DNA from 4 places in the Brevibacterium atlanticum genome. Region 2 is predicted to be linked to each of the others. Evidence: riboswitches for the same ligand, from Rfam matches in the RefSeq annotation. Region 2 holds a riboswitch; each other region holds the start of a gene.
The links. Region 2 has a riboswitch for thiamine pyrophosphate ahead of thiC (phosphomethylpyrimidine synthase ThiC). Riboswitches for the same ligand answer to the same signal wherever they lie in the genome.

Region 1 (5,639 bases), 1.1 Mb from region 2:
CGCAGAGTCGAATACTCCCCGTCCAGAGCGTCGTAGCGCAGCAGCCTGCCGATGAACGGTGTGCCGATGCCGCAGATGAGCTTGATCGCCTCGGTGGCCATGGCCGCACCCACGGTCCCGCACAGCACCCCGAGCACCCCGCCCTCGGCGCAGTTGGGCACCGAATCGGCTTCCGGGATATCGGGAAACAGATCACGCAACATCGGTCCGTGACCGGGCACGAAGGTGCTGACCTGCCCGGCGAACCGGAAGATCGTGCCCCACACCAGTGGGGTGCCGGTGAGTTCGGCGGCATCATTGGACAGATACCGGGTGGCGAAGTTGTCGGCTCCGTCGATGACGATGTCGTGGGAGGCGAAGAGTTCGAGAGCATTGTCCGGGCTCAGCCGATCCGCGAGTGGGCGCACGCGCATCGTCGGGTCGAGCCGGTACAGGGCCGCGGCGGCCGAGTCCACCTTCGGCCGGGCCACGTCGGCACCGCGGTGGATGATCTGACGCTGCAGATTCGAGGATTCGACCACATCGTCATCGATGACCGTCAGCGATCCGATCCCGGCGGCCGCCAGATAGCTGAGCACCGGAGAACCGAGACCGCCGGCGCCGATGACCAGCACCGAGGCGGCCCTCAGCCGGCGTTGCCCCTCGAGTCCGATGCCCGGCAGGCTGAGGTGCCGCGCGTAGCGTTCGATCTCCTCACGGCTCAGCGCCTCGACCGGTTCGACCAGGGGAGGCAGCCCAGCGCCGGTCACTGCGCTGCGACCATTCCGTCGAAGGTCGACGAGGCCAGGGCCAGCGGCCGCTTAGGTATCCGACCCGCACCCGCGGCCAGATGCCCGGATTCCACGGCCAGCGCCATCGCTCGAGCCATCGCAGTCGCATCGTGGGCGCGGGTCACAGCCGAGGCCAGCAGCACTCCGCTGCACCCGAGCTCCATGGCCAGGGCGGCATCGGAGGCCGTGCCGACACCCGCGTCGAGGATGATCGGCACCCCTGCCCGGCTGACGATGGTCTCGATGTTGTGCGGGTTGAGGATGCCCAGACCGCTGCCGATCGGAGCACCTGCCGGCATCACGGCCGCCACGCCCGCGTCCTCGAGGCGTTTGGCCATGGCCGGGTCGTCATTCGTGTACGCGAAGACCGTGAACCCGTCGAGAACGAGTTCCTCGGCGGCACGGAAGAGCTCGACCGGATCAGGCAGCAGCGTGTCCTCATCGGCGATGACCTCGAGCTTCACCCAGTTCGTCTCGAGCGCTTCTCGGGCCAGCTGCGCGGTGAGCACGGCGTCCCGGGCCGTGTAGCATCCGGCAGTGTTGGGCAGGATGCGGATGCCCAGACGCTGCAGCAGGGTGAACACCGAATCACCGGCGGCCGCGTCGAAGCGGCGCATCGCTACGGTCGTCAGCTCGGTGCCCGAGGCTGCCAGCGCATCTTCGAGGATGCTCAGCGAGCTCGCCCCACCCGTGCCCATGACCAGGCGAGAGGTCAGATCCACGTCATCGATCGTCCAGGTCATGTCAGCCTCCCTGCACGGCGGTGACGATGTCGACGGCGTGCCCGTCGGCCAATGCGAAATCGGCCCAGCGTCCGCGGCGGACGACCTCGCCGTCGACGGCCACGGCGATGCCCAGGCGACCTCCATCCGCCGGTGTCCCCTCAGTGCTGAGTTCCCGTCCGATCACCTCGGCGACGAGGTCGAGCACCGAGGTGGTTCCTCCCAGTTCGCGTTCGTCGCCGTTGACGACGATGGTCGGTGCGTGCGCAGTGTCGGTCATGATGTGCTCCTGTACAGGGTCGTTGGGTGGAGGATTGATGGGTCAGAGGTCGAGTCGGCAGACGACGGTCCGTCAGAGAAGCGCGCGGGGGAGACGGACGCGAGTCCTCCTGCAGGCATCCAGTCGGGGGTGAGCCCCATGGCCAGTTCGGCACCGAGCCGTCCGCCCAGCGGGGCGAGCAGGATGCCGTGCCGGAAATACCCGGTGCTGACGAGGCAGCCCTCGTCGATGCGACCGACGATGGGCAGGTCATCGGGCGAACCGGGGCGGGCACGCGTGGTGATGTCGGTGATCTCGCAGTCGAGGATGCCGGGGACCAGGCGCTGACCGTCCTGGAGGAGCCGGTGGACGGCTCCGGCATCGGTGCCGCTGCGGCCGTCCTCCCGGGAGCTCGCTCCGAGCACGAGTTCCCCGTCATCACGAGCAACGATGTAGACCGGTCGACCGTTGACGAGTCCGCGGACCGTGCCGTGCAGCAGAGGGGTGAGTGCGGCCGGTGCCCGCAGACGCAGAACATCACCCCACACCTTTCGCAGGGGAAGGGGCGGCATGCCGGTGATCGCGGCAGCCTCGGTCCCGGCGGTGATGACGACCTGGTCGGCTGTCAGCTCGTCGCCGCCTGAGAACTCGACGCCCACGGTGACTCCGTCTCGACGGGTGAGCCGGGTGACCTGCCGGCGGACGGTCGTGTCCGAGACGACGGACAGCAGGGCGGCCGTCGTCCTCCTGGGGTCGATGGACTGGTCGTCGGGGATGCGCACGGCACCGGCCACCGACGGCGACAGCGCCGGTTCGAGCTCCCGGGCGCGGGATCCGGTGATGAGTTCGGTGGGGAATCCTGCCGCGGTCTGCGCGGTGCGCAGCTCACGGAGAGCCTGCAGATCGGCACGGTCCCCAGCGCACACCAGGGTTCCCGAGTCCGTGAGCCCGAGATCCGCACCCGCCGCGCTCGCCACCTCGGCGGCGAACGACGGATACATCTGCGCCGATGCGCGCATCAACGGGTACAGGGGTGACTGACCCCAGACCACCTCGGCGGCGGGCGCGAGCATCCCCGCGGCCGCATGGCTGGCTCCCTGACCAGGAGCAGGATCGATGATGGTGACACCGGCACCGAGGCTGCGCAGGTGCCACGCTGTCGCCAGGCCGATGATTCCGGCGCCCACGACGATGACATGCATGGATTCTCCCTCCGGCGGCATGATCCGCATCAGGTCTGACGGTCGGCTCCTACGCCCTCTCAGCCTCAGTGGGAGGCTCCCGCGAACTCCTCTACTCTATGACCATGACCTTCGATATTCCACCGCACACCGCAGGCTCCGAATCCAGGCGAGCCTGGCGGGACGCCCGTTTGGCCGAAGCTCGACTGTACCTGTGCACCGATGCCAGAACCGCCCAGGGCGATCTGCCCGAATTCCTCGACGCCGCTTATGCCGGGGGAGTCGACATCATCCAGCTGCGCGACAAGACGCTTGAAGCCAGAGAAGAGATCGCAGCCCTCGACGTGCTCAAGGACGCTGCGGCCCGGCACGGGAAGCTCTTCTCGGTCAACGACCGTGCCGACGTCGCCCTGCTGGCCGGAGCCGACGTCTTCCACGCCGGGCAAGGCGACCTCACCAGTGCTCAGGCGCGGGCCGTCCTCGGACCCGACGTCCTCCTCGGCCGCTCCACCCATTCGCACGAGCAGGCTCTCGCCGCCGATGCGGATCCGGAGACCGACTATTTCTGCGTCGGCCCCGTATGGGAGACCCCGACGAAACCCGGCCGCGCCGCCGTCGGCACGGGCCTGCTCAGCACGGTGGCCGCCTCGTCGCGCACCCCGTGGTTCGCCATCGGCGGCGTCGCGGTCGGAGAACGCCTCGACGAGATCCGACAGGCGGGCGCCACGCGCGCCGTGGTGGTGCGTGCGATAACCTCGGCTGGCGATCCCGCAGAAGCCGCACGGGAACTCAAGGAGGAACTGGAATGAACGACACCATCGAGGGCAGCACCGGCACGGGTACGGGCGAACAGGACGCGAACGATTTGGGCGCGCACGGGCCGAGCATCCTCATCGCCGGTGCCGGAGCCACGGGCGGGGCATTCGGGACCTACCTGCTCGAAGCCGGTCGCGAGGTGACGTTCCTGCTGCGGGAGGCGAAGGCACAGCGGATCCGCACCGACGGTCTGCGCTTCGTCTCACCGGGCAACGACCGGACGAACACCGTCGAGGTGGTCACCGCCGCCGAACTCGCCGAGGATCCGCGCACTTTTGATCTCGTGCTCATCGCAGTCAAATCGGGCGGCCTCGATTCGGTCCTCACCGACATCCGGCCCGCCGTCGGTGCGGGGACGCGGATCATTCCGTTCCTCAACGGTATGGCTCAGATCGATCGGCTGCAGGAGGACTACCCCGGGCAGGTCCTCGGCGGACTCGTCAAGATCGTCGGCACCATCGACGGTGATGCGGTCCACCAGCTCACGGACATGTCCGCGATGACCATCGGCGACTTCGGTGGGGGAGAAGTGCCCGAATCGATCGCCGCCGTCCTCGACGTGCCGGGTTTCCGACTCCAGGTCATCGACGACATCACGGGCGGGCTGTGGGAGAAGTGGATCTTCATCGCCGCCGCCGGAGTCGTCACCTGCCTGTTCCGGGCACCGGTCGGCGCGATCATGTCGGCCGGCGGGCACGACCATGTGCTGCGCATCATCGACGAGCTTGAGGCTGTGGCCGCAGCGGCCGGTCACGCGGTGTCCGAGAAGTCTCATGTCGCCACCGTCTCGATGCTCACCGGTGAGGGCTCGTCATTCACGTCATCCCTCTACCGAGATGTCACGGCCGGTCTGCCCAGCGAAGCCGAGCACATCCTCGGCGATCTGGCGCGCAAGGCCGCTGACCTGGGAGTCGACACTCCGCTGCTCGATCTCACCCTTGTGCAGCTGCGGGCCGGGGAAGCGCTGCGCCGTCCCTGACCTCGGCTGTTCCGGTGCGCAGCATCGCCAGGTACGGTTCGCTGGGCTGAGTGTGCTCGACCTCGGCCGAACCGTGAGGGGCAGTGAACGTGACCATGGGGACACCGTCGACGTCATCGACGACGAGCAGCGTCTCGTAGCCTCCGGGGCCCAGCGAATGCGAGGCACCGACGGGCAGGTCGAAGACGAGAGTCTCCAGCGGGCTGCCGGGTGCCGGTCGGCGATGCATCTCCTGCGCCGCGACGTCGGCGAACTGCTCGGCTGTGATGAGATACGCCTTGGCCGGGGTCGGCCCGGGCAGAGCCGGGTCGTAGAAGGCCATCCCGCCGCCCCACACCGTCGAGGCACCGGCGAAGTAGATGCGGCCGGGCAGTTCGACTCCGGCCTCCTTGCGGGGCAGAGTCTGGTCCCTGGCACCCGGATAGGTCACGTGCGCACCCGGCGGCCGACCGCCCTGCAGGTAACAGGCGAGGCGATCGCGGGCCATGTTCGATCCGTAGCTGACGTACCACACATGCGTATTCGACATCGTCTCCATCATGCCATCTCGGCTCCGGGCCATGTCGATTCGGGCGGTGGTCTGTCGGACCGTGGGCCGTCGAGTCCTACTGGAACGGAGACGCCGGAACACCTCTCCCGCCGCCGTGATGACCAGCGCGATGCCGATGCCGAGGGCGACGCCGAGCAGCGGCTGATCGTCGAACACCGTGCCTCCGAGCACTCCGATCCCTGTCGAATAGACTGCCCAGACCAGGCACCCGATTCCGTCCCAGAGAAGGAACCTCCGGAGCGGGAACCCGAGCATCCCTGAACCGATCGTCGTCAGTGTGCGGCCCCCGGGAATGAAGCGACCGGCGATGAGAGCGGAATCGCCGCGGTCTGTGAAGACGGGCCGGGCCGTCTCGGCGATCA
Region 2 (5,639 bases):
CGCCGGACATCGCGACCCCGTCGAAGCCGACGAGCGAGACCCGCTCCTCGTCCTGGGTGGGGTTGAGGATGGTGATGTCGAGGCCGAAGCGGGAGTACCAGGGTCGAGTCACCTCGGCGCTGTCTTCGTCCCACCAGACGTAGAACAGGAACGGAACGTTGATCCCGGCCTCCGAATAGAAGAACGGGGGACGCCGCTCACCTGCAGTGACGTCGAAGGGAACGACATTGCCCTCGATCGGGGCGGGGCAGGTGGCGAACGCGGTGAACGCGAACGGGTAGTTGACCGCACGGTTGAAATCGATGACGAGCGAACCGTCCTGGTTCGGCACACCGAGGTCGATGGTCCGCCACGCCGAGGTGGTCCTGCCGTTGGTGCCGTCGTGGAAGTCGAGCTGGAGCCCGGTCTTCGGGCAGCCGGTGGCGAGCAGACTGACCTCGCCCTGTTCGGTCTCGAAGGTCACCGTCCCGGCCGCCTGGGTCTGCAGCTGCAGGTCCTCCTGCGCGGTCTCGATCGTGTGCGTCGGGAACGGGTCGAAGCGGGTGAAGCGGCCGAGGAACACGAAGTCCGGATTCGGGTCGAAGGCCGGGACCTCGAAGAACTTGCCGAGCAGCGGTGACTTCGAATCGCGCACGCGCACGCCGATCCGCCCACCGCGGTCGATGAGTTCGTAGAGCACGTTGCCGACGGTGAACCAGTTGAGCGATCCGCCGGCGGGCAGGTGGGCACTGAAGCCGTTGTCCTCGACGCGCACCTGCGGGCGCTCTGGTGCAGGCTCGGCCCCGTCTTCTGCGGCGAGCTGTTCGGTCACGGTGGGCATGGTCGAGGTGTCGCTGGGCACCGACGGGCTCGTCGCCCTGGTCACCCCGCCGCTGCCTCCGACACCGTTCCCGGCACCGCCGGCCCCGTCCCCAGCACCGGCCGCACCGCCGTTGCCGCCACCGGCACGGCTCAGGAGGTCGAAGGTCTCTGCGGCGGGTCCGGCCTTGATACCCGATTCGAGGGCCACGGTGACCCAGCCGTCGGCGACGGTGAAGGTGCCGGGAGCACCGGGCCACGTCGATTCCTGATCGAGCCAGTGCAGTCCGACGACGCTGAGCCAGCCGAAGGGTTTCGCCAGTGCCGAGTTTCGTGAGTCGCGCCAGGTGTTCCACTCAGTCACGAACTGGTTCACGTCGAACACTCCTTGCTTTCGCTGCCGCGGTCACCGGGTCGGGGATCACCCGCCACAGCCGCCGAATCCGGGAGGACCCGACGCCTGGGACAAAACCCTTTGTCATCCAAACTACCGCAAAGGATAGGCTGGGGAAATGAGTGAATCGCACCCGAGCCCCGACACCGCCGCGCAGACGGTCGCCGACCTCGCAGACTTCGTCAGCGCCTCCCCCAGCTCGTATCATGCGGTCGCCACCGCCGCCGCCCGCCTGGAGGCGGCCGGGTTCTCCCGCCTCGACGAAACGCTGAGCTGGGCGCTGACGCCCGGGTCCGGGCACTACGTCGTCCGCGACGGCGCGATCATCGCGTGGATCAACCCCACGACCACCGCCGAGGCTGTCCCCGGGTTCCGCGTCTTCGGATCCCACACCGATTCCCCGGCCTTCAAACTCAAACCCGGCGAGGACTACATCGCCGAGGGCGTGCGCCAGGTCGGCGTCGAGATCTACGGCGGACCGCTGCTGAATTCGTGGCTCGACCGCGAGCTCGCGTTCGCCGGGCGCCTCAGCCTCGCCGACGGGCGTGTCGTGCTCGCCCGCACCGGTCCGATCGCGAGGATCCCACAGTTGGCCATCCACCTCGACAGGCAGGTCAACGACGGTCTGACCTTGGACAAGCAGCGCCACACCGCTCCGGTGATCGGCCTGGCCGATCTCGCCGAGGCCGATGTCATCGACCTCCTCGCCGCCGCCGCCGAGGTGGATCCTGAGTCGGTCGTCGGACACGACGTCTACACGATCCCCGCCCAGGAGCCGGGCCGTTTCGGTGCCCGTGAGGAGTTCTTCGCCTCGCCGAGGTTGGACAACCTCCTGTCCGTCCACGCCGGTGTCAGTGCGTTGGCCGACGTTGACGCCGATGGTCTCGACGCCATCGCCCTGTTCGCCGCCTTCGACCACGAGGAGATCGGGTCGAACTCGCGCTCAGGTGCGTGTGGACCCTTCCTCGCCGACGTCACCGAACGCATCATCGCCTCCCTGTTGCCGAACTCGACGCGCAGCGACTACCTCGCCGCTCTCGCCGCGTCGGTGTGCGTGTCCTCGGACGCCGGGCATGCCGCCCACCCGAACTATCCGGAACGGCACGATCCGCATGTCCGCCCCTGCCTCGGCGGCGGTCCTCTGCTCAAGCTCAACGCTCAGCAGCGTTATGCCACGGATGCCGTGGGCACGGCGGTGTGGTCGCGGGCGTGCGCGGCGGCCGGGGTCGAGCACCAGGACTTCGTGTCGAACAATGCGATGCCGTGCGGATCGACGATCGGTCCGCTCACGGCGACCCGTCTGGGTATGACGACCGTCGATGTGGGGCCGGCGCTGTTCTCGATGCACTCGGCCCGCGAGATGGTCGCGGTCTCCGACGTCGTCGCCCTCGGCGCAGTCGCAAGGACGTTCCTCCAGGGAGCCTGACCACGCGGCGCCTTCGCACACGCACCCGCTCGCGCGGCTCCTCAAGGCGCCGCGCGGAAATGTGCCCTTCCCTCGACCGCCCTGCGCGCCACCAACGTCGATCAAGGCGCAGCGCATCTGTCGACCGGTGCACAGCTCCATAAGCGTGCCGCGCCTTGATCGAGCTGCGCGGACCGAACGAACTTCGCCTAACGCGCTTCCTCGCCCATCCATGAGGGAAGTCCAGACCACTCACCTCACTCCGCTCAGCTCTTCTCCCGCGCCCGGCCCACGGCGCCGAGTTTGTCCTCACCACAGCAGTCGTGATACGAATTGCACGACCCCACGGGAGCCCACTGCAAGGGCTGAGATCGGACTGGATCGTCCGAGACCGTAGAACCTGATCCGGTTGATACCGGCGTAGGAAGTGAGGACTGCAGATGACTGCATTCACCCCTGAAACATCCGTCCCAGCCACTGCTTCACGCAACTCGCCTGCTCTGCAGGAAGCCCTGCAGGAAGACGCCACCACGCGCAACATCTCCGATCGCAGCACTGAGGAATCCTCGGCCGGCGAATCGTGCACCCTCGAGCAGTATTCGACCCATTCCCCGGCGTGGCTCGAGGACACCGAGCACGACATCCGCGTTCCCGTCACCCGCATCGAACTCGACGACTCCAACGGACTGGCCAACGACCCCGTCGAGGTCTACCGCACCGTCGGGCCGGGCAGCGTCCCAGAGGAGGGCTTGCCCGCGCTGCGGTTCCCCTGGATCGACTCCCGCCTCGACAGCGAGACCTACGAGGCCCGCGGCCACCTCATCGCCGATGACGGACGCGCCGCCGTCCGCCGAGGTGCGCCCTCGCAGCAGTGGAGAGGTCGCAAACCGGTTCCCCGCCGTGCCAAGCCCGGACGGACGGTCACCCAGATGCACTACGCCCGCCAAGGCGTCATCACCCCGGAGATGCGCTTCGTCGCCCTGCGCGAGCAGTGCAATGTCGAGCTCGTCCGCTCGGAGCTCGCGGCTGGCCGTGCGATCATTCCGAACAACATCAACCACCCCGAGTCCGAACCGATGATCATCGGCAAGGCATTCCTCGTCAAGATCAACGCGAACATCGGCAATTCCGCCGTCACCAGCTCCATCGCCGAGGAGGTGCAGAAGCTGCGATGGGCCGCGAAGTGGGGTGCCGACACCCTCATGGACCTCTCGACCGGCAACGACATCCACACCACCCGGGAGTGGATCATCCGCAACTCCCCCATCCCCATCGGCACGGTCCCGATCTACCAGGCGCTGGAGAAGGTCGACGGTGATGCGAACGCTCTGACCTGGGAGATCTACCGAGACACCGTCATCGAGCAGTGTGAGCAGGGCGTGGACTACATGACCGTGCATGCCGGTGTGCTGCTGCGCTACGTCCCGCTCACAGCCAACAGGGTCACCGGGATGGTCTCCCGCGGCGGGTCGATCATGGCCGGCTGGTGCTTGGCTCATCATGAGGAGAACTTCCTCTACACGCACTTCGACGAACTCTGCGAGATCTTCGCCCGCTACGACGTCGCCTTCTCACTCGGCGACGGACTGCGGCCAGGCTCGATCGCCGACGCCAACGATGCCGCCCAGTTCGCCGAACTCGACACCCTCGCCGAACTCACCGAACGCGCGTGGGCCCACGACGTCCAGGTGATGGTCGAAGGGCCAGGGCACATTCCGCTCCACCTCGTGCGCGAGAACGTCGAGCGCCAGCAGGAGCTGTGCCACGGGGCGCCGTTCTACACCTTGGGTCCCCTCGTGACCGACATCGCGCCCGGCTACGATCACATCACCTCGGCGATCGGGGCGACCGAGATCGCCCGCTACGGCACGGCGATGCTCTGCTACGTCACCCCGAAGGAGCACCTCGGCCTGCCCGACCGCGACGACGTCAAGACCGGGGTCATCACCTACAAGATCGCCGCACATGCTGCGGACGTCGCGAAGGGCCACCCCGGCGCGACTGCCAGGGACGATGCGCTGTCGAAGGCGCGGTTCGAGTTCCGGTGGCGCGATCAGTTCGGCCTCGGCCTCGACCCGGAGACCGCAGAGGCGTTCCACGACGAGACGCTGCCCGCGGAACCGGCCAAGACCGCGCACTTCTGTTCGATGTGCGGTCCGAAGTTCTGCTCGATGCGCATCTCTCAGGACATCCGCGACACCTACGGCAGCGCCGAGGCGCAGGCGGCTCTGGCCGGAATGCAGCAGAAGAGCCGCGAGTTCCTCGCCTCGGGCGGCAAGGTCTACCTCCCCGAACCGACAGTCGGCCCCGACGAGGTCTGAACGCGGAGTTCGGCCGGGGCGCGCTGCGACCGCATCACATGGCGATCGCCTCGGCGCCGCCGTTCAAGGCGCAGCGCGCCTATCGACCGGCGCACGAATCGAAATGTGCGCCGAGGCTTGAACGACGCTCATCCCATCGTCGTTCAAGGCGCAGCGCGGATATACGCCCGTACCGCAGCACGCCCAGCCTCGCCACCGTCGTTCAAGCGTCAGCGCGGATGCCGAAAGGAGCACCAATCGACATCCGCGCTGCGCCTTGAGCGAGCGGCTGCGCTGCCGACCTCCCCCTAGTTGTTCAGCTCGTCGAGGGCATTCTGCGATCCCGGGTGCAGGGTGATCGGTTCGGGCGGTTCGGCGGTGTCGGCGCTGATCTCCTTCGCTGCGGCGTGGACTTTGACCAAGTCGTCCTGCTTGTCGAAGATCAGCTTCGTCAGGGCGCAGGCGGTGCCTTCGTCCATATCGTTGCGGACCATGAGCACGTTCGGGGTCACGATCGTCTTGACGGTATCGACGCCTTTGTAGGTGTCGCCGGGAATCTCGGCCACCTCGTAGACGGGGTTGATCTCCTTCATCTTGTCCTCGAGGTCGGAGATGTCGAGGAATTCGACGTCGCCTCCGTTCGAGGTGAACAGGTCGGTGATGCCCGCAGTCGGCAGGCCGCCAGACCACACCATCCCGTCGATCGTGCCGTCCTTCATCCCGTCGACGGTCTTCGACAGAT
Region 3 (5,639 bases), 1.7 Mb from region 2:
GTTGGCGACAACGGCGCCGGAAAATCGACACTGATCAAGGTCATCGCCGGCGTCCACGCCGCGGACGAAGGCGAACTCCAGATCAATGGTGTCGCGCAGAAATTCTCCTCACCGAAGGACGCGCAGAGGGCCGGAGTGGCCACCGTGTTCCAGGACCTCTCCCTGTGCGAGAACCTCGACGTCGTCGCCAATCTCTTCCTCGGGCACGAGAAGACCCGCGGAGGCGTGCTCGACGAGGTGGCCATGGAAGCCAAATCCTGGGAGCTGCTGCGCAGCCTGTCGGCGAAGATCCCGAGCGTGCGGGTCCCGATCGCGGCGCTGTCCGGCGGCCAACGTCAGACGGTCGCGATCGCTCGCTCGCTGCTGGGCGAACCCTCCCTCGTCATGCTCGACGAGCCGACCGCCGCCCTCGGTGTGGCACAGACCGCCGAAGTGCTCAACCTCATCGAGAGGCTGAAGGAACGCGACCTGGGAGTGCTGCTCGTCAGCCACAACATGGCCGACGTGCAGGCCGTGTGCGATCGGGTGCACGTGCTGCGCCTGGGCAAGGACGCCGGTGACTTCCCGGGTGACGAACGCACCGACGTGCTCGTCGCCGCGATCACCGGAGCCAGCGACAACGTCGTGACCAAGCGCGCGGCACGAAGGGGTGAACGCCGATGACCCGCAATTCCTTCATCACCGACGAACGGATCTCCTCCGAAGGCATCGTGGGCACGTTCGTCCGCCGCGTCAAAGAGGGTCAGCTCGGATCGTTCCCGGTCATCCTCGCCCTCGTCGTCATCGTCATCGTCTTCCAATCGGCCGATTCCAACTTCATCTCGCCGGCCAACCTCGTCAACCTCTCCACTCAGGTGGCGTTCCTCGCCATCCTGGCGCTGGGCATCAACCTCATTCTGCTGCTCGGTGAGATCGACCTGTCGTTGGCGCAGCTGGGCGGACTGGCCGCCTCGCTGCTCGGTGTGCTCGTCGTCAGGCAAGGTGTGCCGCCGGCGCTCGCGCTGATCATCATGCTGCTGCTCGGACTGGTCGTCGGTGCGATCCAGGGCTGGTTCTTCGCCGTCGTCGGCATCCCGGCGTTCGTCGTCACCTTGGCCGGTCTGCTCGCGTTCACCGGTCTGACGTTGACGACCCTGGGCACGCAGAAGAACCTGTCGATGTCGGACACCTTCGCCTTCGACTTCGCCAGCTTCTACTTCCCGGCGATCTGGGCGTATGTGTTCGGAGCGATCGCGATCATCGGCTTCGGTGCCGGCATCATCTATTCGAAGCTGCGTCGGCACAGCGAGGGACTCGACGCCCCGAGCTGGACGTCTGTGATCGTGCGCATCGTGCTGTTGGCCGCGATCGTCTTCGGGTTCCTCATCCTCGTCAACCAGGACTTCGGACTCGCGATGCCGTTCTTCCTCATGATCGTCATCGCCATCGTCATCGACCTCGTGCTGCGCAAGACCCGCTACGGCCGCTCCATCTACGCCGTCGGCGGCAAGGTCGAGGCCGCCCGCCGCGCCGGCATCCGCGTGACCTGGGTGCGCATCAGCGTATTCATGGCCGCCGGAGTCCTGGCCGCACTGTTCGGTTTCATCAAGACCGGTGTGACGACGAACGCGGGATCGACGCTGGTGAGCACGCAGGACCTGCTCAATGCGATCGCCGCGGCAGTCATCGGCGGCACCTCGCTCTTCGGTGGTCGCGGAACCGCGTGGGCGGCAGTGCTCGGTGCCCTGGTCGTCGGTGCGATCAACAACGGTCTCTACCTCATCGGCTTCAACTCCGATGCGCAGCAGATCATCACCGCACTCGTCCTGCTCACTGCCGTCGTCATCGACGCGCTCAGTCGCCGCGGTCAGAGGTACGTGGGTCGGGGATAGGCAGTCGCCACTGCCTCTTTTCGAGCGGACCCTGTTGCGGTGAGACCACCCCCAGCACGGGGTGGTCCCGCTACGACAGGGTCCGCTCGCCGGCTGTGTGTGCACAGCGCGGTACAGCGTCGCTGACTTGAGCGGTCGGTGAAGTGGCTTCAGGACGATAGGTCAACTGGGAGTGGGTGCGAGGCACGTGGTCGCCGTGCTTCGGACGGGCTGATACAGTCGGAGCCAATGACATGGGGTGCCTCATGAGGATCCGTTCGCACCAGACAGCTGCGCACGGAGGATACCGAGGCTGAGAGAACACCCATCGAACCTGATCTGGGCCATACTAGCGAAGGGATCGTCATGGTTGACTTCGACCTGCGTTCTGCCAACGCACGACTGCGTGCGTCCAACCCGCTCATCCAATGCATCACGAACACCGTCGTGCAGCAATTCAGCGCGAACGTGCTTCTGGCGCTCGGTGCCTCTCCGGCGATGCTCGACCACGAGGCCGACGCCGGTCAGTTCGCCGGCATCGCGAGCGGCGTCCTCATCAACTTCGGCACAGCTTCGAACCATCAGCTGCTCGCCGCCGATGCCGCCATCGACGTCGCGAACGCCGCCGGCAAGCCCTGGGTCCTCGACCCCGTCAGCGTCGGCGCCGTCGACTTCCGCACCTCCCGCATCCGCCGCGCCGCCGCCGACCACCCGACAGCGATCCGCGGCAACGCCTCCGAGATCGCCGCCCTGGCCGGAGTCGGCCTCGGTGGACGCGGAGTCGACTCCACCGACGAGGTCGACGCCGTCCTCCCCGCCGCGGCTCAGCTGTCGCGAACGACCGGTGCCATCGTCGCGGTCTCCGGACCCACCGACGCCGTCGTCGCTCACATCGACGGTACCGATCACGTCGCCCGCATCGACGGGGGCCACGAGTTCATGCCGCTGGTCATCGGCACCGGCTGCTCCCTCGGCGCCGTCACCGTCGCCTACCTCGCCGCCGCCCGCAGCGGTCTGGCCGATCCCGATGCCGACGCCTCAGCCGTCAACGCAGGTGAACACACCACCGACGGTGGAGCTGCCTCGGCGAGGTTCGAAGCCGTCGTCGCCGCCCACGCCCACTTCGCGGTCGCCGGGGAACTCGCCGCCGACGGGGCGAAGGGACCGGGCAGCTACTCGGTGAACTTCCTCGACGCACTCCATGCCGTCACCGGCGACCAGCTTGCGCAGGCACGGATGAGCCTCAGCACCCTCGATGCCGGCGAAAGCGTCCAAGCATGACCGCCGGACCCGCGCACATTGCCGACAGCGTGCACGGCACCGGGCCGGATGAAAGCGTGACCGACCGCTTCGCCGGCATCGACACCCGCCTCTACCTCGTCACCGATACCGCCCAGTGCGCAGCAGCCGGCCGCACCGTCGCCGAGACCGTGCAGGCCGCCGTCGCCGGGGGAGTGGGCATCGTCCAGGTCCGCGACAAGGTCATCGACGACGGGGACTTCTACTCGCTCACCCGCCAGGTCATCGCCGCTGTCGACACCGCCACCCGCGATACCGACCGCACCGTGCCCGTCGTCCTCAACGACCGCGTCGAGGTGGCCCGCCGGCTCATCGACGAAGGCGAGGACATCCACATCCACGTCGGCCAAAGTGATGCCACCGTCGCCGAGGTGCGCGCCGCCCTTGGTCCCGCACCCCTCATCGGTCTCTCGGCCGCGAACAGCGCCGAATTCGCCGCGGCCCGCGACTCCGGCGTCGTCGACCTCGTCGGCATCGGACCGGTCTTTGACACCACCACGAAGGCCGACGCGCCCGAGGGGATCGGACCCGACCGCCTCGGCGAACTCGTCACAGAGGCCGGGATCCCGGCGGTCGCGATCGGGGGGATCAGCCTCGATCGAGCTTCTGAGCTGCGCGGACGCGGATTGATCGGCATCGGTGTGGTCTCCGCGATCTGCACGGCCGACGATCCGACAGCAGCTGCCGAAGCGCTGCTCGCGGCCTTCGCCGACGGTGATGAGGCGGCCACGGGAAGTGACTCGTCCTCGCACACTGACGCACCCGAGGGCCGCCAGTCATGAGCACGCGCCCGCCGATCACCCTGTCCATCGCCGGCACCGATCCCAGCGGCGGCGCCGGCATCCACGCCGACCTCAAGACGTTCACCGCACGGAAGACCCTGGGCACGACCGTCATCACTGCCCTCGTCGCGCAGAACACCCACGGGGTGTCGCGGGTCTACCCGATCGATGATGACTTCGTCACCGACCAGCTCGACTCCGTGCTGACCGATATGCCGGTCGACGCCACGAAGTCCGGGATGCTCAGCACTCGGTCCCTCGTCGAACTCATCGTCGCCCGTGCCGCCGAGGGCGAGCTCGGCTTCTACACCGTCGACCCGGTGATGGTCGCGACCTCCGGCCACCGCCTCCTCGAGGCCGATGCCGTCGACGCGGTCCGCACCCACCTGCTGCCCGTGGCCGATCTCATCACCCCTAACCTCCCCGAGGCGGCCCTGCTCCTGTCTGATGACGAACCTGAGGCGCAGACCTCCGAGGAGATGCGTGACCAGGCGCTCCGCCTCCTCGAACGTGGGCCCGGAGCCGTCCTCCTCAAGGGAGGGCACGGCAGCGACGGAGACGTGCTCGACATCCTTGCCACCCGTGACGGGCAGATCCGCGAGTTCACCCACCCCCGCGTGGCGACCGCGAACACCCACGGAACCGGGTGCACCCTCTCGGCCGCGATCACCGCCGAGGTGGCCGTCCTCGGGCGCGAAGACGCGCGGCCCGAGATCGGGTCGGACCTCCTCGGCGAGGCCGTCGGCAATGCCCTCGACTACCTCGCCAGGGCGCTGAAATCGGCGGCTGACTGGCAGGTCAGCCTCGATCCCGAGGGTGCGCACGGACCCGTCGACCATCAGGTCGACATCGTCCGCGGCCGACCCGCCTGACCTGTCCTCTCCCACGAACACACTCACGACACACGAGCACACAGGAGTACTGATGAACGTCGATTTCTCCGCCGGACCGCTGACCGCTAAGCTCTGGGACCGTGTCCGCCCGATCATCGAGGAGATCGAAGCCCTACCGTTCCTCGCTCAGCTCGCCGACGGCAGCCTCGACGCGCGCGCCTTCGTCAACTACATCTCCCAGGACAGCCTGTACCTCAACGGTTATGCGAAGGCCATGTCATTCCTGGCCGCCAAGACCGTCGACCGTGACGAGTCCCGATTCTGGGCGGGTTCGGCCGCCGAGGCGATCACCGTCGAAGAGGGAATGCACGAAGAGCTGCTCGCCGATTCGCGGCTGGCAAACGCCCTGACCGAGCTCAACGACGAGGGCTCCCGCTTCAAGGCTTCGCCGACGACGCTCGGCTACGTGTCCTTCCTCATCGCCACGGCCGCCAGCCGCTCCTACGGCGAAGGCGTGGCCGGAGTGCTGCCGTGCTTCTGGGTCTATGCCCACATGGGCAAGGTGCTCGTCGAACAGGCCGGTCAGATGAGTGAGGACCACCCGTACCGGACCTGGGTGCAGACCTACGACTCACCAGGCTTCGACGAATCGACCCGCCACGCAGTGCAGATCCTCGAACAGGAACTCGCGAAGGCGCCGAACGAGGAGGCCACCCGGATGCGCGCGGCCTTCGAACAGGCCTGCGTGTACGAACTGCACTTCTGGGCCTCCGCGCACGCGATGCAGAACTGGGACGCCTCCGTCTTCCTGCCGCAGGACGCGACCGTCTGAGCTGCTCGGCGCAGTCGGTGACCTCGGCGGGCGAAGCCTGTGG
Region 4 (5,639 bases), 650 kb from region 2:
AACGCCAGAAAATCGAAGACGAACGGATCCTTTGTCAGACTGTGCGCCATGGCAGAAGTCCCACAGCCTGTGGGACTTCTGCAGTCCACAACGGCCATGCGCGGGCGAAAGACCGCATGTAGAACAGATTGCTGCGCGAGAGTCCTTTCATATCAGGAAACGCGGAACGCAGGTCAGTTGCAAGGCGATCTACCACCCGGCTTCCCCAGGCATACTTCTTCTGTTGGTCCAAGACCGTACGCCCAATATTCCAGTAGAGACCGACAAGCTCTGTGTTCACGTTTCGCTGAGCGTCGCGCCTGGAAGTCTGCACCTGTTTCTTGATTGTCTGCAGCGCGTCCTTATATCCGGCGGGGAGAACGAGATCGGTATCCATTCATTGACCCTATCTGTCGGCACTGACGTGGAAACGGGCACAGAGATCACCATCGACGGGGGACTCACTGCCAAATAGACTGCTGCCATGGCGACGAAGGCAGTGAACATCGAGTCCATCGAGAAGGCGTTCGGCGAACCGTGGGCCACGACGCGACAGCGCCTCGAGGAGGCAGGTGGAGCATCGGCGAGCCACAAAGAGCTCGCCGATGCTCTCTACCCGCAGTTCGAGGGCGTCGTCGACAAGCACGGCTGGTGGGTCCAGGGCGCGGTCGTCGCCTATGAGCAGGAGATCGGCAGACGCGTACCCGGACAGCGAGCCGACGGCACCTTCGACGTCGCGGTGTCCCGCACCATCGCCGGGCAGCGCAGTGATCTCGTCGCCGCGCTCGCCTCCCACGTCGACGGGTCCATCAACGAGGTCGCGCTCACAGGCGAGCCACGCATCTCGGAGACAGCGAAACGATCCTTCTGGAGGGCGAACCTCGAGGACGGGACGAAGATCGAGATCGCGGCCGAGACGAAGTCCGAAGACAAATCGCTCGTCGTCATCACCGCCTCGAAGCTGCCGAGCCCCGAAGCGCTCGAGGACTGGCGGGCCTACCTCAAGGGCTTCCTCCAGCAGGTCTGAACGTCGCCGTGATCTGATCGTGCCTGAGGTCTGAGCAACTCCGGGCCTGTCAGTCACCGCCGACGATCGGATTCCACGTACCGAGGGCATGAGCGGCGACGATCGCGAGCACGCACACGCCCACCGCCGACACCACGACCACGAGATCGCGGGCGCCGAACGTCGAGCGCCTGCGCCACGTCCGACCTGGTCGTCCGAACGCTCGGCCCTCCATCGCCATCGCCAGCGTCGTCGCCCGCCTGATGGAGACGACGAGGAGAACGAAGACACCGCCGAACAGGCTTCCCATGCGCCGTGCCAGCGATCCTCCGGCGACGCCGCGAGCCCGCCGGGCCATCGACAGCACCTGCCACTCGCTGACGAGCAGCCCGAGCAGCCTGCCCGCGGCCAATACGGAGATGACGACGACCTCGGGCAAGCGCACGTGCTGGATGAGTGCATCGGCGAGGTCGCGCGGGTCGATCGTCGAGGCGAGCACGATGAGCGGAGTCGCCAGGGCCAGAGCACGGACGAAGATCGCTGAGGCTGCCCCCAAGGACCCGGTTGTCATGAGGATCGGGCCGAAGTCGACGACCACGGCACCGGTCTTCTCCGCCAGGATCGCCGTGCCCCACGCCGCGAGCAGGGCACCGGCCGGCAGGAACCACAGCCGCCGAAGCGCGGCCCCAAGGTCGAGACCCGAGGCAGGAAGGCTGAGCAGGGTGAACGCGAGGACGACGCCGGCGGACACGAGATCGATGCTCAGCAGCGCCCCGACCATGAGCACGAGGGGCACGACGATCTTCGTCAGCGGATTGCACCGCACCAACGCCGTCGACCTGACCATGGGAATGAGCTGGCCGGGATCCTGGACGGGTGCGGCCGCCTCGGCGGTGGCACTTCGGTCACTCAACGCGCTCACCTCTCACCTGGTTCCGGGAACCCGGCACACGCGTAAATGAAGCGGCGGACACACCTGCAGCGGAAGCACTCTCGGACGAAGCGGCGGACGATTCCACAGCTGCGCCGAGGGTGATCCTGCGGGCACCGATGGCATCGAGGAAGCCATGATCGTGACTGACCGCGACCACCGCCGCCCCTCCGGTCAGCGCATCGAGGAAGAGTTCGACGAGGCCGGCCCAGGTCAGCGCATCCTGACCGAACGTCGGTTCGTCGACGATGAGGACCGCCGGGCGCGGGGCGAGCATCGCCGCGACTGAGAGCCGGCGCTTCTCCCCGCCGGAGAGACTGTGCGGATGCGCCTCGGCCAGATCGCCGAGGCCGAGCACCTCGAGCAGTTCGGTCACCCGGGACTCGACGGCGCCGGCCGACCAGCCCGCCAGCCTGGGGCCGAGCTCGAGTTCGGCGGCCACGCTCGCGGTGAGGAACTGATGCGCGGGCTCCTGGAAGACCATCCCGATGCGCGGAGCCAAGTAGGCCGAGGGCCACCGATACGGGCGGGCATGGTTCGCCCCGCCTCGGCGACCGGCCCCGTCCCGCAGGCCCACCTCGGCGAGGACCTCACCGGTGAACTCGGGAATGAGTCCGGCGAGCGTGAGCGCCGTCGTCGACTTCCCGGCACCGTTGGGACCGACGATTCCGATGGCCTCACCGGCACGGATGTCGAGATCGATGCCCGTGGCCGCAGGTACTTTCGCGCCGGGCCGGGCGACGCCCAGGTCGCGCGTGCGCAACAGCACCTCACCGGGAGCCGCTGAGGTGGCCCGTGCGCCCGCAGGGGAGGGGAGCCGAGTGACCGAGGCCTGGGCGGCCACCTCGGCGGCCTCGGGATCCTCGGGCACCCAGATCCCACCCTCACGCAGCAGCCCGGCCAGGTCCGGGTCCCCGAAGACCTCGCGTGGTGCGCCCTGGGCCACTACACCCTCGCGCCCGAGGATGATGACGGTGTCGACGAACTCGAGCCACAGCCCCACCCGATGTTCGACGATGATCATCGTCGCCGAGGTGGCGGCCCGGAGGGCGAGGATCGCATCCCGCACGCTCGGGGCGGATTCGGGATCGATGTTCGCTGTCGGTTCGTCGAGGACGATGACCTCGGGCGACATCGCATGGATGCCGGCCAGAGCGAGGCGCTGCTTCTGCCCGCCGGACAGGGCAGCGGTGGGGCGATCCTCGCGGAGGTCGAGGCCCATGGCAGCCAGCGACGCCGGAATCCTGACCTCGATATCACGTGCCGGCACGCCGAGGTTCTCCATCCCGAACGCGACGTCATCGCCGACCCGGGAGAAGATCACCTGGGATTCGGGATCCTGGAGCACAATCCCGGTGTCACCTCGGCGCGGGTCCGGGACGGCACCGCCGATCAGCAGCTCACCGGCGGCCTCCCCGGATTCGGTGGGCAGGACTCCGGCGATCGCGTGCAGCAGGGTCGTCTTCCCCGCCCCCGAGGGGCCGAGGAGCAGGACCGTCGAGCCCGCGGCGATATCGAGATCGAGGGGACCGACGGCAGGAGTGTCACGGTCGGCGTGCGTCCACGCATACCCGCGCGCCGTGATCGGCAGCGCCATCAGCGCAGACGGCCGGAGGCGAACGAGCTCAGCGCCCCGGTCTTCGCAATCGTGCGGTAGGCGAACCAGGCGCCGATGCCGGAGATGACGAGACCGGAGATGATCGCGCACACCGCGTACGCCGCCTGGAAGCCGAACTGCCATTCGGCGTTGTACATGATGTTCTCGCTCACGGCCATGAACGCCGCAGCCAACACCCCGGACAGCGAAGTGACCCAGAGAGTGAACCGCCGGTAGCCGAAGGCGGCGAAGACGAGTTCGGCACCGAGGCCCTGCAGGAATCCCGACAGCAGCACGGTGGCCCCGAAGTGGGATCCGAGGACAGCCTCGACGATGGCCGCGATGAGTTCACACAGCAGGGCCGCACCGGGCTTGCGGATGATCGCGCCGGCCAGAGGACCGGCGAGGACCCACAGTCCCGCGATGAGGCCGATCGAGGGCGGGAACGCCTGGAACGCGAGTTCGAGGACCTTCCAGCTCAGCGCCAGCACCCAGAACACCAGCCCGACGGCGATGCCGAGCACGGCGGTGGTGACATAGTCGACGACCCGCCATGACTTCGTCTTCGGCGCCAAAGTGTGGACGGGTGCGGCAGCCGTTGTGCGATCGGACGTGGTGGTTCTCGGCATTGTGCCTCCTCATGCAAGGAGGGGTGAAGAGTCTCGACTTCCTTCGGCGGTGCTAACCGCATCAGGTTCGAGGGTCTGCAGCTTCTTCTGCACTCTCAGCGCCCCTGACGGCGCTCCCCTGTCGTAGCCACCACTGTACAACAGGGCAGCGAACGTGCGGAGGTGCCGATGACCGCTCAGCTGGGAACGACCATCACCGGGCCTGCAGCATGGTCGAGGACACCGCGGGAGACCGAGCCGAGCAGGGCGGACTTGATCCGCCCACGCCCGCGGGTGCCCATGACCAGCAGCCGTGCGCGCCCGCTGGCATCGGCGAGGACCTCCTTGGGATCGCCCACCGGCACCGAGGCGGACACAGGCAGGTCCGGGAACTGCTCACCCAGCTCGGTAGCCTCCTTCTCGAGCCCGGCGGCGATCTGCTTCTGTCGGCGTCCGGTGACCTCGGAGCTGAGTTCGAGCTCGGGGTACCAATAGAGCCATTCCTCACCGGCGGGCAGCACCGCGACGACCTCGAGAGCCGCCCCGCGGACGGCAGCCTCGGCGGCCGCGGTGAACATCGCGACCCGGCCCGTGTCCGAACCGTCGACGGCGACGATCACGGGACCGTCGGCGGCATCGATGGCCGTGGCGTGGTGCGGCACAACGATGGTCGGGCAGTGCGCATGCGCGGGAAGGGCGGTGGACACCGAACCGAGGACGCGCCCCATGAAGCCGCCGCGGCCGCGGGCGCCGACGACGGCGATCTCGGCTGATGAGCTGAGGGTGACGAGCACCCCGGCGGCGTCGCCGGGAGCAGTGCGGAAGCTCTTCTCACCCGGGTGATCGCGAACGAGTTCGACCGCCTCGGCGAGGGTCTCCTCCGCTGCCCTCTTCGCCCGGTCGTCTTCGGGTTCGTTGGGGATGGAGGCCATGTTCGGGTAGATCATCGTCGGCAGCGCATACGCGGTGACGACGGTCAGCGGGATGGACCGGCTCCGTGCTTCGGCGGCTCCGAAGCGCACAGCCTGGGCGGCGAGTTCGGAGCCGTCGAATCCGACGAGGACCCCGAGTTCGCGGTTGAGACCCGACTCGGTGGGACGTGCTTCGGTGGGACGTGCTTCGGCTTGGCGGGACTGGGCAGACATCGCAGACCTCTCGATCGGGGCCTGGCCAACCCTGAACGCCGACGACGGCCCCGATATGCGGTATCGTCCGCGTCACCTCCAGTCTACCAACGCGATTCTACGACGTGTAGAAAAATGCGCGGGGGTGGAACCCTGCGTCTCAGATCGGGAAGCCGAGGTGGGTGAGTGCGGTCTTGAGGATGAACTCCTGGCCGTGGCACAGCTCGCTGGTGATATCCGTGCGCAGGGTCTCCTCGGGAGTCAGCCAGTCATTTCGTCAGCTCTCGTGGACTTTTAGTGTCCGCTCAAGTGGATGGGCCGCCAGAATGAAGAGGTCCGGGGCTCGGTTCCCGCAGGCGGCTTGGCGATGCCACCGATCAGCGAATGCTGATCA

Region 1: another riboswitch for thiamine pyrophosphate. It lies ahead of thiO (glycine oxidase ThiO); the one in region 2 lies ahead of thiC (phosphomethylpyrimidine synthase ThiC).
Region 3: another riboswitch for thiamine pyrophosphate. It lies ahead of thiM (hydroxyethylthiazole kinase); the one in region 2 lies ahead of thiC (phosphomethylpyrimidine synthase ThiC).
Region 4: another riboswitch for thiamine pyrophosphate. It lies ahead of GUY23_RS05500 (ECF transporter S component); the one in region 2 lies ahead of thiC (phosphomethylpyrimidine synthase ThiC).

The regions. Positions count from the first base shown of each region.
Region 1 covers NZ_CP050152.1:1,733,944-1,739,582, forward strand. Annotated here, with positions in the region: gene GUY23_RS07675 (ThiF family adenylyltransferase) at 1-749, opposite strand, end outside; gene GUY23_RS07680 (thiazole synthase) at 746-1,513, opposite strand; gene thiS (sulfur carrier protein ThiS) at 1,515-1,772, opposite strand; gene thiO (glycine oxidase ThiO) at 1,769-2,953, opposite strand; TPP riboswitch at 2,943-3,046, opposite strand; gene thiE (thiamine phosphate synthase) at 3,058-3,741, shown strand; gene GUY23_RS07700 (ketopantoate reductase family protein) at 3,738-4,727, shown strand; gene GUY23_RS07705 (DedA family protein) at 4,681-5,639, opposite strand, start outside.
Region 2 covers NZ_CP050152.1:614,859-620,497, reverse strand. Annotated here, with positions in the region: gene GUY23_RS02705 (DUF1684 domain-containing protein) at 1-1,174, opposite strand, end outside; gene GUY23_RS02700 (M18 family aminopeptidase) at 1,311-2,618, shown strand; TPP riboswitch at 2,934-3,042, shown strand; gene thiC (phosphomethylpyrimidine synthase ThiC) at 3,038-4,918, shown strand; gene GUY23_RS02690 (TAXI family TRAP transporter solute-binding subunit) at 5,206-5,639, opposite strand, start outside.
Region 3 covers NZ_CP050152.1:3,116,019-3,121,657, reverse strand. Annotated here, with positions in the region: gene GUY23_RS13955 (ATP-binding cassette domain-containing protein) at 1-663, shown strand, start outside; gene GUY23_RS13950 (sugar ABC transporter permease) at 660-1,871, shown strand; TPP riboswitch at 2,096-2,229, shown strand; gene thiM (hydroxyethylthiazole kinase) at 2,217-3,131, shown strand; gene thiE (thiamine phosphate synthase) at 3,128-3,931, shown strand; gene thiD (bifunctional hydroxymethylpyrimidine kinase/phosphomethylpyrimidine kinase) at 3,928-4,803, shown strand; gene GUY23_RS13930 (TenA family protein) at 4,856-5,596, shown strand.
Region 4 covers NZ_CP050152.1:1,267,435-1,273,073, forward strand. Annotated here, with positions in the region: gene GUY23_RS18815 (PDDEXK nuclease domain-containing protein) at 1-50, opposite strand, end outside; gene GUY23_RS18820 (DUF1016 N-terminal domain-containing protein) at 35-376, opposite strand; gene GUY23_RS05485 (hypothetical protein) at 464-1,006, shown strand; gene GUY23_RS05490 (energy-coupling factor transporter transmembrane component T family protein) at 1,056-1,898, opposite strand; gene GUY23_RS05495 (ABC transporter ATP-binding protein) at 1,891-3,513, opposite strand; gene GUY23_RS05500 (ECF transporter S component) at 3,513-4,142, opposite strand; TPP riboswitch at 4,164-4,272, opposite strand; gene GUY23_RS05505 (universal stress protein) at 4,319-5,266, opposite strand.